One region of the Neobacillus sp. SAB-20_R2A genome, then DNA from elsewhere that is predicted to be linked to it. Evidence: a T-box and tRNA genes for the amino acid it is inferred to sense, from the RefSeq annotation. Region 1 holds a T-box; the other holds one or more tRNA genes.
The links. The T-box of region 1 lies ahead of trpS (tryptophan--tRNA ligase). A T-box ahead of a tRNA ligase gene usually reads a tRNA of that ligase, here a tRNA-Trp.
Positions count from the first base shown of each region.

Region 2: it has a tRNA-Trp gene. The T-box ahead of trpS (tryptophan--tRNA ligase) is inferred to sense a tRNA for this amino acid. The anticodon was not compared.

Region 1 is NZ_CP145895.1:1,594,067-1,598,466, reverse strand. Features, by position in the region: gene V5M37_RS07935 (peptide ABC transporter substrate-binding protein) at 1-1,157, opposite strand, end outside; T-box leader at 1,783-2,001, shown strand; gene trpS (tryptophan--tRNA ligase) at 2,050-3,039, shown strand; gene V5M37_RS07925 (YjbA family protein) at 3,094-3,840, opposite strand; gene opp4C (oligopeptide ABC transporter permease) at 3,998-4,400, opposite strand, start outside.
Region 2 is NZ_CP145895.1:1,334,922-1,339,321, reverse strand. Features, by position in the region: gene V5M37_RS06685 (NupC/NupG family nucleoside CNT transporter) at 1-896, opposite strand, end outside; tRNA gene V5M37_RS06680 (tRNA-Leu) at 1,656-1,737, opposite strand; tRNA gene V5M37_RS06675 (tRNA-Cys) at 1,744-1,817, opposite strand; tRNA gene V5M37_RS06670 (tRNA-Gly) at 1,826-1,900, opposite strand; tRNA gene V5M37_RS06665 (tRNA-Gln) at 1,909-1,980, opposite strand; tRNA gene V5M37_RS06660 (tRNA-His) at 2,021-2,096, opposite strand; tRNA gene V5M37_RS06655 (tRNA-Trp) at 2,108-2,181, opposite strand; tRNA gene V5M37_RS06650 (tRNA-Tyr) at 2,187-2,271, opposite strand; tRNA gene V5M37_RS06645 (tRNA-Thr) at 2,301-2,373, opposite strand; tRNA gene V5M37_RS06640 (tRNA-Phe) at 2,389-2,464, opposite strand; tRNA gene V5M37_RS06635 (tRNA-Asp) at 2,473-2,549, opposite strand; tRNA gene V5M37_RS06630 (tRNA-Met) at 2,553-2,626, opposite strand; tRNA gene V5M37_RS06625 (tRNA-Val) at 2,636-2,711, opposite strand; tRNA gene V5M37_RS06620 (tRNA-Glu) at 2,718-2,792, opposite strand; tRNA gene V5M37_RS06615 (tRNA-Ser) at 2,811-2,901, opposite strand; tRNA gene V5M37_RS06610 (tRNA-Asn) at 2,907-2,981, opposite strand; rRNA gene rrf (5S ribosomal RNA) at 2,993-3,109, opposite strand; rRNA gene V5M37_RS06600 (23S ribosomal RNA) at 3,243-4,400, opposite strand, start outside.

The DNA.
Region 1 (4,400 bases):
GTCTTCAAGTATTCCTTAGTTGTTGCACGGAAATCTTTATTATCTAAGAAAGTAAATTCTTTTGGTACAAGGAAGTTTGCTGCAATAGAACCGTTAGCTAATACATCGTCTACCATTGCTTTTTTATCTACAGATAAAGCAATTGCTTTACGGATGTTTAAGTTTTTCAATGCCGGGTTCTTTTCGTTCATTTTAATCCAGAAAATAGATGGTTCTACGTAACGCACTAATTCGTCAGAACCTTCGAATTGTGAAATGATTGCAGCTTGTGCAAGCTTTGGTGAAATATCAGCTTCGCCAGCAGTAAAGGCGTTTGCAGAAGCCTGCGGATCTTTCGATACGTTAAAGTTAATCTTTGTTAATGTTACATTTTTAGCATTCCAATAACTATCGTTCTTTTCATATACCCATTCAGTAGCAGTTGGGCCATCCCATTTTGTTAACTTGAATGGACCATTGTAAAGGATGTGAGCTGCATCTTTCGCATAGTCAGCGCCTTGTGCCTCAACAAACTTTTGGTTTTGCGGATAGAACATTGGGAATGTTAGATAAGACTCAATATAAGGAACTGGTCTTACTAAGTCAATTTCCAAAGTATTGTCGTCTAAAGCTTTAATTCCTAAAGTATTGATATCTTCAGCAGTAGCTTTGTCTTTCTTGGCTACGATCTCTTCAGCGCCTTTGACTTTCCCAGCCATGAAGTACGGGCCGTATGTAGAAGCTGTTTTTGGATCGATTGCTCTCTGCCATGCATAAACGAAGTCGTTTGCAGTAACAGGGTCACCGTTAGACCATTTTAAATCCTTCTTTAATTTGATTGTTAAAACAGTTTTGTCATCATTATATTTAGGCATTTCCGCAGCAACTGCTGGGATAACCTTTTGATCAGCATCCAGACGGTATAAACCTTCATTTACGTTGCTGATTGTTGTAAAGCTGACAGTATCTTCAGCAAGTACACTATCCATAGACGGAATTTCAGATGATTCAAGAACATTCAGTTCCTGTTTATCAGCAAGCTGCTCTTCTTTAGGAGCATTCTTGGTACCTTCTTTTTCCTTACCAGTGTCTTTATTACCGCCGCCTGAACATGCTGCAAGAAACATGCTAAGTACTAGCGATAATACTAAAAGTAGTGAAAGTTTTGATTTCTTCACTATGTAGACCTCCCTTTTCTATTATTCTGAAAAATTACTACATTCTCTATTATACATATTTTCATTCTCTTGTACATTATTTTTTGAAAATTAATTTACATTTTCGAGACAATTCTTACGTATGAATTACAATTTACTATGTTATAATTTATATTTATAAAGGTTTTTTCTGGTTATAAAACCTTACATTACAACGTTTCGGAGGAATAAAAGTGAAATTTTCCCCTAATAAAAGTGTAATATTGGTAGCGTTTACACAGCTTTCCATTTTCATTTTATCCTTTATTTTTTACGGCGAAATTTCTATTGTTAGCTATATCAATATATCTTTTTATATCTCATTTGCTCTTCTCCTTTCTTTTTTGCTCATTTTTACCATTCAAAGTGGTTTTTATGATGCAATTTTCAAGTCCTTCAACTTTGCACTATCGTTTAGGACTAATAAACGGAGATTCGAGGAGGTTCCCGGTTTATCAGAACTTGTCACGATTAATAAAAACCCCTTCCTTTTTTATGCAATTATAAATGGCCTTTTTATGGTCATTGCCCTTGTTGTTTATTATGTTTTACTGACTTGAAATGAAATATGTAAATCATTTATAATGGGAAATAATTAAATAACAGTAAAAAAGCATTGAAAAAGAGTAGTACGTATCGACCTTTGTTTTAGAGAGTTTGTGGGTGGTGGAAACAAACACAAAGAAATACGGAATGGACTTTGGAGCTTCTTTCTGAGCCTTTATAAGAGGAAAAGTAAGAGTAGACGTTCCCCGCGTTAAAGGGTTTTAAAGTGACTCATTTTTTTGAGTAATTAGGGTGGTACCGCGAGCCATTCGTCCCTATCTTTGGGGATGAATGGCTTTTTTTATCTATTTGTTTAGGAGGATTATATATGAAGACAATATTTTCGGGAATTCAGCCAAGTGGGACAATCACACTTGGTAACTATATTGGTGCACTTAAGCAATTCGTGGAGCTGCAGAATGAATATAATTGCTACTTCTGCATCGTCGACCAGCATGCAATAACTGTCCCGCAAGATCCCGCAACTTTGAGAAAGAACATCCGCAGTTTGGCTGCCTTGTATATTGCAGTAGGAATCGATCCGGAAAAAGCGACATTATTTATCCAATCAGAAGTTCCCGCTCATGCTCAAGCCGGATGGTTAATGCAATGCGTGTCTTATATCGGGGAATTGGAGCGTATGACCCAATTTAAGGATAAATCAGCTGGAAAAGAGGCTGTATCTGCAAGTTTATTAACCTACCCTCCATTAATGGCCGCAGATATTTTATTGTATAATGCTGACCTTGTTCCAGTAGGAGAAGACCAAAAACAACATTTAGAGCTTACACGTGACCTTGCCGAAAGATTTAATAAAAAATATAGAGAAATACTCACGATACCAGAAGTGCGCATTCCGGAGGTCGGTGCCCGTATTATGTCATTGCAGGACCCTACTAAGAAAATGAGCAAATCCGATCCGAACCAAAAAGCATTCCTTGCATTGCTTGATGACCCAAAACAAATTGAAAAGAAAATTAAAAGTGCTGTGACCGATTCAGAAGGAATTGTTAAGTATGACAAAGAAAATAAACCAGGTATTTCAAATCTTTTATCCATATACACAATCTTAGGAAATAAGCCTATTGCTGAACTTGAAGAGATGTACCATGGAAAAGGTTATGGGGACTTTAAGGGTGATTTGGCCAATGTTGTTATTAATGCATTTAAACCAATCCAAGATAAATACTATCAATTAATGGAATCAAATGAATTAGATGAAATATTAGACCTTGGTGCAGAGAAAGCAAATAAAATTGCAAGCCTTACCTTAAAGAAAATGGAAAATGCAATGGGTCTTGGAAGAAAGCGCAAATAGTAAAAAAGCCTGAACCGCAAAAGGAATGAATTATATTCCTTTTGGGTCAGGCTTTTAGTTTACCTTTGGACCGTGTTCCATTTCCCAAAGCTTCTCAAAAAATGGCTGTCCCTTTATTAAATTTTCACAAAAGATTTCGTGTTTTTTAGACCAGCCAAATTTGATTTCTTCATAAAGTTGTTCCCATGCATCAGCAAAATTCAGTTCTTGGATTGTTTGGTAGCGTTCTGGGCACCACTCAGTAAACCAATAACGAATCTCCGCTTCATTATTCGATGAAAACAACTGATCTAAAGCCATAAACAGAAGCTGCTTTATCTGCCGTTCTTTTCTTGTCAAGCCCAGCATTAACGTAGGCTCTGGAGAAAGAATATGGAAGTCCTTTTTACTCGACTGATTATAAAATACAAATTCTTTTGGTTCATGATTGCTGATCATTTCGTACACGAGCTGTTCCTGTCTTGGTATTAACCGGCTTTTTCGAATCGGAATATTATAGCCAATCGTATCAACAGCAAGAATTCCTACCCCATCGGTTACCACAAAGCAGTAATCCAATTGGATCCGTTCATGGTTTTTTCTTAAATACGCTTTTTGAAAAATATCATCTAGAAGCTGTTGTGGCAATTCAGATAAATCATTTTCAATATAGTTAAAAAGAATTGGCTCCACTTTTAGCAGCGGTACTTGGTCAAGTAGTTCAACTCCGTCATCCTTGCGCCATTCGTGGAAGTGGCAGACATTATAACCGTTTTCTTCTCCTTCAAACCAATTCACCCATACATCATGAAGATATAACATTGTATAATCCCTCACTTCAAGAAACTGTTTGTTTGTCAATCAGTATGGGCAGGCGGCAGTTAAATTATTCCTTTATATACATTTTGCTCCGGTTGTTTCCATATTATTGGGTACAAAGACTCACAAAAAAAATCTACCATGTCTTAATGGTAGATTTTTATCTTCTTGATTTAGGGTTGAAAGCGTCTTTTAGGCCTTCACCGATAAAGTTGATGGACAGGATGGTCATGGTGATGATGAGTGCCGGCGGCATCCATATCCAGAGCTTAAATTGAAGCACATCAGGTTCATTTGCTGAATTCAGCATATTTCCCCAACTCGGCGTTTCTTGCGGAACACCAAATCCAAGGTAACTCAATGCTGATTCAATGACAATCATGGAGGCAAATGTAATGGTTGCCTGAACAATGATTGTTGACAAAACATTAGGCAACAGATGTTTAACAATTACCTTTGCCGGTGAGCAGCCGATGGAAACTGCTGCAATGATATATTCGTTTTCTTTTTCGGCAAGAATTTTACTGCGGACAATCCGGGCAATACCTCCCCAATACAGAAGA
Region 2 (4,400 bases), 260 kb from region 1:
GCCTCAGATAATGGAATCCCCATCATAAAAGCGATAGGGGCAAAGAGATACCCTAATAACTGCTGAAAAGAAATGCTGAACAATAACTCGAATACATGATTGATGGCCGCCATTAGAGCAATAAACCCAATCAGCATCGCACCAACAATAACGGCAACCTTAAAGCCATCCAGGATATACTCTCCCAACATCTCAAAAAAAGACTGTTTTTCCGCATTTTGAATCTCCAAAATATCTTCGCTTGGCTTTACCTCGTACGGATTAATAATCGAAGCAATGATAAAACCGCCAAATAAATTAAGAACTAATGCTGTGACGACATATTTGGGATCCAGCATCGTCATATAGGCGCCTACAATCGACATCGATACTGTAGACATTGCCGACGCACAGAGCGTATAAAGACGCTGTTTTGAAAGCATGCCCAGCTGTTTTTTTACCGTAATGAAAACCTCCGATTGCCCAACCATTAACGACGCAACCGCATTATAGGATTCCAGCTTTCCCATGCCATTCACTTTACTTAACAACCATCCTATTCCTCTCATAAGGAGCGGAAGAATTTTCAAATATTGCAGGATTCCTATTAATACAGAAATGAAGACAATTGGCAGCAGCACAGTTAAGAAAAATGGTGCCTCTCCCTTATTCGCCAATCCGCCAAACACAAAGGTAACACCTTCATTTGCATAATCGAGCAATTTGCTGAATACCTTTGAAATCCCTTGGATAATGATAAGGCCAAACTCTGTATTTAACAGCAATATGGATAAGGTTATTTGAATAGCAATCATCACAATAATGGGTATAAATTTTACCTCTTTTCGATTAGAGCTTGCCACCCAAGCGGCAAACACGACAATTAGAATACCTAAGATTGAAATAACATAGTGCATTTTTTACCTCCTGATGCGTTGAAACATTATGTACGGTTTCCCTTCCGGATTGTCTATAGTGTAGTAAGCTAGTATGTCCCCAGAAAGCATTGGTATATTTTGTCCAAATTTTATTTAAAAAATTAATGGAACGATTTGAATAGAATTGATATTAGCTTTAATAAAGAGGAGTGATTTTCTGGTTAATCGAGTGAAAGGAAAGAGCTTTTTCAAGCGAAAAGGTTCATAGAAAGGTTTTATGTGACCGGTCCGCTGATTTCTTCAAGAGTTGAGGCGCATAGAAAGGCTATATGCTACCGGTTCGCTAATTTCTTCAAGAGTTGAGGCGCATAGAAAGGCTATATGCTACCGGTTCGCTAATTTTTTCAAGAGTTGAGGCGCATAGAAAGGCTATATGCTACCGGTTCGCTGATTTTTTCAAGAGTTGGGGAGCATAGAAAGGCTATATGCTACCGGTTCGCTGATTTTTTCAAAAGTTGGGGCACATAGAATAGCCATATGCGACCGAACCACCTATTTTTTCATGCGTTGAGGCGCACAGAAGAGCCATATGCGACCGAACCGCTCATTTATTTAAGCGTTGGGGCGCATAGAAAAGCCATATGCCACCGGACAAGTAATTTTCCAAAATGGTTCGTCTCTATTGCGAGGCAATAAGTCATTCCTTCTTAATTAGAACAATTTTTAATCGGTCAGCACTAATCTTTTCGAAAAAAGCAAAATAAAAAACACTCACATTATATATGAGTGTTTTTATGATACCGGTGGTCGGGGTCGAACCGACACTCCTCACGGAACACGATTTTGAGTCGTGCGCGTCTGCCAATTCCGCCACACCGGCATATTATGGAGGCGGCAACCGGATTCGAACCGGTGGTAAAGGTGTTGCAGACCTGTGCCTTACCACTTGGCTATGCCGCCATATTATTTGGAGCGGAAGACGGGATTCGAACCCGCGACCCCCACCTTGGCAAGGTGGTGTTCTACCACTGAACTACTTCCGCATATTTGACTGGGCTAGCAGGATTTGAACCTACGAATGACGGAGTCAAAGTCCGTTGCCTTACCGCTTGGCTATAGCCCAATAATACAACATTTTCACTAATTCATCAATAATAAATTAATGGGGCGGCTGATGGGAATCGAACCCACGAATGTCGGAACCACAATCCGATGCGTTAACCACTTCGCCACAACCGCCATTACAGCATTGGCAGGGGTAGTAGGAATCGAACCCACACCAAAGGTTTTGGAGACCTTCGTTCTACCTTTAAACTATACCCCTATAAATGGTGGAGGGGGACGGATTCGAACCGCCGAACCCTGAGGGAGCGGATTTACAGTCCGCCGCGTTTAGCCACTTCGCTACCCCTCCATCTATATTATGCACTTGCTGCTAACAAGTGCCGGCAAGAGGACTTGAACCCCCAACCTACTGATTACGATTCAGTTGCTCTACCGATTGAGCTATACCGGCAAAATTGAATCAAAATGGTGGCTCAGGACGGAATCGAACCGCCGACACAAGGATTTTCAGTCCTTTGCTCTACCGACTGAGCTACTGAGCCAACATAAGTGGCGGTCTGGACGGGACTCGAACCCGCGACCTCCTGCGTGACAGGCAGGCATTCTAACCAACTGAACTACCAGACCGAATTGCGGGGGCAGGATTTGAACCTGCGACCTTCGGGTTATGAGCCCGACGAGCTACCGGACTGCTCCACCCCGCGATAATATTATGGTGGAGGATGACGGGATCGAACCGCCGACCCTCTGCTTGTAAGGCAGATGCTCTCCCAGCTGAGCTAATCCTCCGTTAAATGGTGACCCCTACGGGATTCGAACCCGTGTTACCGCCGTGAAAGGGCGGTGTCTTAACCGCTTGACCAAGGGGCCATTTTGAAAAAATTATGATGGCGGAGAGCAAGGGATTTGAACCCTTGATACGCGGTTAACGTATACACGATTTCCAATCGTGCTCCTTCGGCCACTCGGACAGCTCTCCATAAATGGCTCCGCAGGTAGGACTCGAACCTACGACCGATCGGTTAACAGCCGATAGCTCTACCACTGAGCTACTGCGGAATAATATAACAGCCTGGCGACGTCCTACTCTCACAGGGGCTTTCGCCCCAACTACCATCGGCGCTGAGAAGCTTAACTTCTGTGTTCGGGATGGGAACAGGTGTGACCTTCTCGCCATTACCGCCAGACCATTTATCAGACACTATTTTATTATAATGTCTTTTTCATATTTTGCAAGAGGAAATTTAAAATTTTTCATTCCCTCAAAACTAGATAATGCAGAAGAAGTAAATAAGAACGAGTTCACCTAAAAAACATGACTTGGTTAAGTCCTCGATCGATTAGTATCAGTCAGCTCCACACGTCACCGCGCTTCCACCTCTGACCTATCAACCTGATCATCTTTCAGGGATCTTACTAGCTTGACGCTATGGGAAATCTCATCTCGAGGGGGGCTTCATGCTTAGATGCTTTCAGCACTTATCCCGTCCGCACATAGCTACCCAGCGATGCCTTTGGCAAGACAACTGGTACACCAGCGGTGCGTCCATCCCGGTCCTCTCGTACTAAGGACAGCTCCTCTCAAATTTCCTGCGCCCACGACGGATAGGGACCGAACTGTCTCACGACGTTCTGAACCCAGCTCGCGTACCGCTTTAATGGGCGAACAGCCCAACCCTTGGGACCGACTACAGCCCCAGGATGCGATGAGCCGACATCGAGGTGCCAAACCTCCCCGTCGATGTGGACTCTTGGGGGAGATAAGCCTGTTATCCCCAGGGTAGCTTTTATCCGTTGAGCGATGGCCCTTCCATGCGGAACCACCGGATCACTAAGCCCGACTTTCGTCCCTGCTCGACTTGTAGGTCTCGCAGTCAAGCTCCCTTGTGCCTTTACACTCTGCGAATGATTTCCAACCATTCTGAGGGAACCTTTGGGCGCCTCCGTTACACTTTAGGAGGCGACCGCCCCAGTCAAACTGCCCACCTGACACTGTCTCCCACCCCGATGAGGGGTGCGGGTTAGAATTTCAATACAGCCAGGGTAGTATCCCACCGACGCCTCCACCGAAGCTGGCGCTCCGGTTTCTCAGGCTCCTACCTATCCTGTACAAGCTGTACCAAAATTCAATATCAGGCTACAGTAAAGCTCCATGGGGTCTTTCCGTCCTGTCGCGGGTAACCTGCATCTTCACAGGTACTATAATTTCACCGAGTCTCTCGTTGAGACAGTGCCCAGATCGTTACGCCTTTCGTGCGGGTCGGAACTTACCCGACAAGGAATTTCGCTACCTTAGGACCGTTATAGTTACGGCCGCCGTTTACTGGGGCTTCGATTCAGAGCTTCGCTTGCGCTAACCCCTCCTCTTAACCTTCCAGCACCGGGCAGGCGTCAGCCCCTATACTTCGCCTTGCGGCTTTGCAGAGACCTGTGTTTTTGCTAAACAGTCGCCTGGGCCTATTCACTGCGGCTCTTCGG